Regions from separate parts of the Streptomyces sp. NPDC005820 genome, predicted to be linked through region 1. Evidence: predicted binding sites of a transcription regulator. Region 1 holds the regulator's gene; the other holds the start of a gene.
What was found. Region 1 encodes HrcA, which represses chaperone genes, less so after heat shock. Its sites were predicted from a motif close to TTNGCACTCNGNNNNNCNGAGTGCNAA; they were not measured.
Positions count from the first base shown of each region.

Region 2: a site for HrcA is predicted at 1,765-1,791, ahead of groES (co-chaperone GroES). Genes of this name have one in related genera too.

Region 1 covers NZ_JBEXXE010000018.1:146,557-149,962, forward strand. Annotated here, with positions in the region: gene ABZ464_RS23065 (DUF3097 domain-containing protein) at 1-536, opposite strand, end outside; gene ABZ464_RS23070 (MBL fold metallo-hydrolase) at 579-1,295, opposite strand; gene hrcA (heat-inducible transcriptional repressor HrcA) at 1,455-2,471, shown strand; gene dnaJ (molecular chaperone DnaJ) at 2,472-3,406, shown strand, end outside.
Region 2 covers NZ_JBEXXE010000053.1:56,709-60,114, reverse strand. Annotated here, with positions in the region: gene ABZ464_RS43620 (polysaccharide deacetylase family protein) at 1-849, shown strand, start outside; gene ABZ464_RS43615 (polysaccharide deacetylase family protein) at 846-1,721, shown strand; gene groES (co-chaperone GroES) at 1,891-2,199, shown strand; gene groL (chaperonin GroEL) at 2,364-3,406, shown strand, end outside.

The DNA.
Region 1 (3,406 bases):
ACCGACTGCGCGATGCGGTACTCCTTCGTGCCGGGCACCAGATGGTCGACGAGCACCCCCAGCCGCGCGTCCGGCCCGGGGGCGAAGTCGGCCACGATCGACGGGAGGTCGTCCACGCCCTCCAGGTACTCCACCACCACGCCCTCGACGCGCAGGTCGTCGCCCCACACCTTCTCGACCAGTTCGGCGTCGTGCCGGCCCTCCACGTAGATGCGGCCGGCGCGGGCCACACGGGCGCGGGCGCCGGGGACGGCGACCGAACCGGAGGCGGTGCGGGTGGGACGTACGGGTCCGGAAGAAGGCCGTACGAGGGTCACGACCCGGCCCTCCAGCAGGAAGCCCCGGGGCTCCAGCGGGAACACCCGGTGCTTGCCGAAGCGGTCCTCCAGGGTCACCGTGCCCGCCTCGCAGCGGATCACCGCGCCGCAGAAGCCGGTGCCGGGCTCCTCCACCACCAGGCCGGGCTCCGCCGGGACCTCGGGGACGGGCTTCGGCTTCTTCCAGGGAGGGGTCAGATCCGGCGAGTACTGGCGCATTCGGATGACGATAGGAGAAGCACCGGCCCGGGGGGCCCACGATCAGCGCGACACGCCGTAGCGGGCCGCCAGCTCGTCCCGCTGCCGCCGTACGAACGCCGCGTCCACCACCGCCCCGTGACCCGGCACGTACAGCGCGTCCTCGCCGCCGAGGGCGAGGAGACGGTCCAGGGCGGCGGGCCACTGCGAGGGGACGGCGTCGGGGCCGGCCTGGGGCTCGCCGGACTCCTCCACCAGGTCGCCGCAGAACACGACCTCCGGGGAGCCGGGGACCAGGACCACGAGATCGTGCGCGGTGTGCGCCGGGCCCACGTTCGCCAGCAGGACCTGGCGGCCGGCCCCCAGCTCGAGGGTCCGCTCCCCGGAGACCGGATGGCGGGGCCGGACCAGGGCGTCCGCGGCATCGGTCGCCGACGCCTCGTCCATACCGTTGCGCACCGCGTCCGCCCGCAGCTCCTCCGCCGGGACCGTGTCCATGCCCACCGCGCCGTACACCTCCGCGCCCGCGAACGCCGCCGCGCCGAACACATGGTCGAAGTGCGGATGGGTGAGCGCGAGATGGGTCACACGCGCGCCGGTCAGCTCCTCGGCCTGAGTCCGCAGCCGCACCCCCTCCGCAAGACCCGACCCGGCGTCCACCATCAGCACCGCGCCCGCCCCCACGACCAGCCCGGCCGTGCAGTCCCAGCCCGGCAGCCGCACCCGCCCGACCCCGGCCGCGACCGGCTCCCACCCCAGCTCTTCCCAAGTCACCGTCATACCGGGACGCTAACGGTAAGTCGTCCGGGCGTCGGCCGACCTTGCCCCCGGTGTACCCCGCAGCCGTACACTGGCCGGGGAACGTCTGGCACTCGGAAGCGAAGAGTGCCAGGGCAGACGCCCAGGGGACTGGGGGACGACCACGGGAGGTGTGCGCGGGTGCTGAGTGAACGCAGGCTGCAGGTGCTGCGCGCCATCGTCCAGGACTACGTCGGAACCGAGGAGCCGGTGGGGTCGAAGGCCCTCACCGAGCGGCACAACCTCGGCGTCTCCCCGGCCACCGTGCGCAACGACATGGCCGCCCTGGAGGACGAGGGATACATCGCCCAGCCGCACACCAGCGCCGGGCGGATCCCCACCGACAAGGGCTACCGGCTGTTCGTCGACAAGCTGGCCGGCGTCAAGCCGATGACCGCGCCCGAGCGGCGCGCCATCCAGAACTTCCTCGACGGCGCCGTCGACCTCGACGACGTCGTGGCGCGGACCGTACGGCTGCTCGCGCAGCTCACCCGGCAGGTCGCCGTCGTGCAGTACCCCTCGCTGACCCGGTCCACCGTGCGGCACGTGGAGTTGCTGTCGCTCGCGCCGGCCCGGCTGATGCTCGTGCTGATCACCGACACCGGACGGGTCGAGCAGCGCCTGGTGGACTGCCCGGCGCCCTTCGGGGAGGCCTCTCTGGCGGATCTACGCGCGCGGCTCAACAGCCGGGTCGCGGGCCGCAGGTTCAGCGACGTGCCGCGACTGGTCGAGGACCTGCCGGACGCCTTCGAGGCGGACGACCGCGGCACGGTCTCGACGGTGCTCTCCACCCTGCTGGAGACGCTCGTCGAGGAGAACGAGGAACGGCTGATGATCGGCGGCACCGCCAATCTCACCCGTTTCGGACATGACTTCCCTCTCACCATCCGGCCCGTCCTGGAGGCCCTGGAGGAACACGTCGTTCTTCTCAAACTCCTGGGCGAGGCGGGGGATTCGGGCATGACCGTACGCATCGGTCATGAGAACGCCTACGAGGGACTCAACTCCACTTCCGTGGTCTCGGTCGGCTACGGTTCGGGCGGCGAGGCAGTCGCCAAACTCGGCGTGGTCGGACCGACCCGCATGGATTACCCGGGAACGATGGGAGCGGTACGAGCGGTGGCACGGTACGTCGGACAGATCCTGGCGGAGTCGTAAGTGGCCACGGACTACTACGCCGTTCTCGGCGTGCGCCGCGACGCGTCGCAGGATGAGATCAAGAAGGCCTTCCGCCGGCTCGCCCGCGAGCTGCACCCGGACGTCAACCCGGATCCGAAGACCCAGGAGCGGTTCAAGGAGATCAACGCCGCCTACGAGGTGTTGTCGGACCCGCAGAAGAAGCAGGTCTACGACCTCGGCGGCGATCCCCTCTCCCAGGCCGGCGGCGGTGGCGCGGGCGGCTTCGGGGCCGGTGGCTTCGGCAACTTCTCCGACATCATGGACGCGTTCTTCGGTACGGCGTCCCAGCGGGGGCCGAGGTCCAGGACCCGGCGCGGCCAGGACGCGATGATCCGGCTGGAGGTGGACCTCGAGGAGGCCGCCTTCGGCACCACCAAGGACATCCAGGTCGACACCGCGATCGTCTGCTCCACCTGCAGCGGTGAGGGCGCCGCCCCCGGCACCACCGCCCAGACGTGTGACATGTGCCGCGGCCGCGGCGAGGTCTCCCAGGTGACCCGGTCCTTCCTCGGCCAGGTCATGACCTCCCGCCCCTGCCCCCAGTGCCAGGGCTTCGGCACCATCGTCCCGAACCCCTGCCCGGAGTGCGCGGGCGACGGCCGGGTGCGCTCCCGGCGCACGCTCACCGTCAAGATCCCGGCCGGCGTCGACAACGGCACCCGCATCCAGCTCGCGGGCGAGGGCGAGGTCGGCCCCGGCGGCGGCCCCGCCGGCGACCTGTACGTCGAGATCCACGAGCTGCCGCACTCCACCTTCCAGCGGCGCGGCGACGATCTGCACTGCACGGTCACCATCCCGATGACCGCGGCGTCCCTCGGCACCAAGGTGCCGCTGGAGACGCTGGACGGCCTGGAGGAGGTCGACATCCGGCCCGGCACCCAGTCCGGCCAGTCGATCCCGCTGCACGGCCGGGG
Region 2 (3,406 bases), on a different contig from region 1:
ATCGTGGCGGGCTGCGCGGAGGGCGGCGACCCCGAGGGCGGCGACCCGGCCCCCGGCCAGCAGGCCGGCCAGGCCGCACCCCCGGTCCGGGCGCTGCACTCGTACGCCGAGCGGCTGCGCGCCGAGCAGGCGAACCGGGTCGCCGCGGCCCGCAGCTGGGGCCTGCGGAAGGTCCCGCTGACCCCGCCGCCCCCGCCCGCGAAGAAGCCCCGGATCACCACCCGGGACGGCTTCGAGGTGCGCGACCACGAGGAACTCGGCCTCCCGCCCGTCTTCACCTCGATCCCCACCCGGGACAAGGTCGTCTTCCTCACCATCGACGACGGCGCCGAGAAGGACCCGCGGTTCCTGCGGATGATGAGCGAGCTGCGGATCCCGTACACCGCCTTCCTCAGCGACTACCTCATCAGCGACGACTACCCGTACTTCAAGAAGATGCAGGCCGCCGGGGTGACCCTGAACAACCACACCCTCCACCACCCCTATCTGCCCGGCCTGTCCTACCGGCAGCAGAAGCACGAGATCTGCGGCATGCAGCAGGTGATCGGCGAGCGGTACGGCAGACGCCCGGTCCTCTTCCGGCCCCCCTACGGCAACTACAACCGCGACACGCTGATCGCCGCGAAGTCCTGCGGGGTGACGTACGCGCCACTCTGGGACGAGGAGGTCTTCGTCGACCACTGGGAGTACCGCGAGTGGGACCAGGACCTCCACCCCGGCGACATCGTCCTGAGCCACTTCCGCGGCCGGGGCGAGTGGAAGGGCACCATGCCCGACATGGTCCGCCGGTTCCTGAACAAGGTCACGGCGCAGGGGTACGCGGTGGCACGCCTGGAGGACTACCTGTGAGGACGCGGGGGCTGATCGCCGTACTGCTGGCGCTGACGGTGACGACGCTGACCGGCTGCGCCCAGTCCGTCGACCCGATCGAACGCCTGGGCAAGAAGGCGGCCCAACGGGTGCGGCCCCTGTCCCACGACCCCGGCGCCCCCGGGAGCCCCGGCGGCCCCGGCGGTCCCGGCCGCTCCGGTCACTCCGGTCACTCGGGCCAAGAGTCCCTCCCGCCGGTCGTCGACCGCGTCCCCACCCACGACAAGGTCGTCTTCCTCACCTACGACGACGGCGCCGAACGCGACCCCCGCTTCGTCGACCTCGTCCGCGAACTCCGCCTCCCTGTCAGCGTGTTCCTCACCGACAGCGTGGTCGGCCCCGGCTACGGCCACTTCGCCCGCCTCCGCGCGGTCGGCGCGACCCTGGAGAACCACACCCTCGACCACGCGGCCCTGCGCGGCCTCCCGTACGCCGGCCAGCGCGCCGAGATCTGCGGCCAGCAGGAGAAGCTCCACGCCCGCTTCGGCCTGCGCCCCCGCCTCTTCCGCCCGCCCTACGGCACGTACGACACCACCACCCTGCGCGCCGCCGCCGACTGCGGCATCGCGGCCGTCGTCCTGTGGCGCGCCGCCATGGGCCCCGCCGGCCTCACCTACACCCACGGCGCCCCCGGCCTCGGCCCCGGCGACATCGTCGCCCTGGACCCGGACGAGTCGACGGGCCCGAGCCTGCGGGAACGGACGACGCGACTGCTGCGGGTGGTGCGGGAGCGCGGCCTGACGGTGGGCAGGCTGGAGGACTACCTGGAGGACTACCTGGAGGGCTACCTGGAGGGCTACCTACAGGGCACCGCAAAGCCGGAAAACCGGCCGACGCCCCGCCGGGATTAGCAGTCCGCTTGACCGAGTGCTAATCGCGGTCATAGTCTCGGCTCTGGCACTCCCCACTGGAGAGTGCCAACAACGCGACGGGCAGGTCCGGCACCCGCGACGACGGATCCACCTGGTCGCCACCTCAGACAGTTAACCCCGTGAGATCTCCGAAGGGGGAGGTCGGATCGTGACGACCGCCAGCTCCAAGGTTGCCATCAAGCCGCTTGAGGACCGCATCGTGGTCCAGCCGCTCGACGCCGAGCAGACCACGGCCTCCGGCCTGGTCATCCCGGACACCGCGAAGGAGAAGCCCCAGGAGGGCGCCGTCCTCGCCGTGGGCCCGGGCCGCTTCGAGAACGGCGAGCGCCTGCCGCTCGACGTCAAGGTCGGCGACGTCGTCCTGTACAGCAAGTACGGCGGCACCGAGGTGAAGTACAACGGCGAGGAGTACCTCGTCCTCTCGGCTCGCGACGTTCTCGCGATCATCGAGAAGTAGTTCTTCACCCGAGCACACTGCGTGCTCGAAAGCACATTGCGTGCTTGAAGCCTGATGCTGCGCCCCTGGCTCCCGCCACCACATAAGAAGCCGGGCGCCCGGGGCGCAGTGCCTTTTCACCCCACGTTTTCCGCCCACAGATTTCCGAGAGGGCTGCCGCTGTCATGGCGAAGATCCTGAAGTTCGACGAGGACGCCCGTCGCGCCCTCGAGCGCGGCGTCAACAAGCTGGCCGACACGGTCAAGGTGACGATCGGTCCCAAGGGCCGCAACGTCGTCATCGACAAGAAGTTCGGCGCCCCGACCATCACCAACGACGGCGTCACCATCGCCCGTGAGGTGGAGATCGACGACCCGTACGAGAACCTCGGCGCCCAGCTCGTGAAGGAGGTGGCGACCAAGACCAACGACATCGCGGGTGACGGCACCACCACCGCCACCGTGCTGGCCCAGGCGCTCGTCCGCGAGGGCCTGAAGAACGTCGCCGCCGGCGCTTCCCCGGCCGCCCTGAAGAAGGGCATCGACGCCGCGGTCAAGGCCGTCTCCGACGAGCTGCTCGCCACCGCGCGCCCGATCGACGACAAGGCGGACATCGCCGCCGTCGCCGCGCTGTCCGCCCAGGACCAGCAGGTCGGCGAGCTCATCGCCGAGGCGATGGACAAGGTCGGCAAGGACGGTGTCATCACCGTCGAGGAGTCCAACACCTTCGGTCTGGAGCTGGACTTCACCGAGGGCATGGCCTTCGACAAGGGCTACCTGTCGCCGTACTTCGTGACGGACCAGGAGCGCATGGAGGCCGTCCTCGAGGACCCCTACATCCTCATCAACCAGGGCAAGATCGGCTCCATCGCCGACCTGCTGCCGCTGCTGGAGAAGGTCATCCAGACCAACTCCTCCAAGCCGCTGCTGATCATCGCCGAGGACGTCGAGGGCGAGGCCCTGTCGACCCTGGTCGTGAACAAGATCCGCGGCACCTTCAACGCGGTCGCGGTCAAGGCCCCCGGCTTCGGTGACCGCCGCAAGGCGATGCTGCAGGACATGGCCACCCTCACCGGTGCCACCGTCATCTCCGAGGAGGTCGGCCTCAAGCTCGACCAGGTCGGCGTCGACGTCCTCGGTTCCGCCCGCCGCGTCACCATCACCAAGGACGACACCACGATCGTCGACGGTGCCGGCGACTCCGCCGACGTGCACGGCCGCGTCGCGCA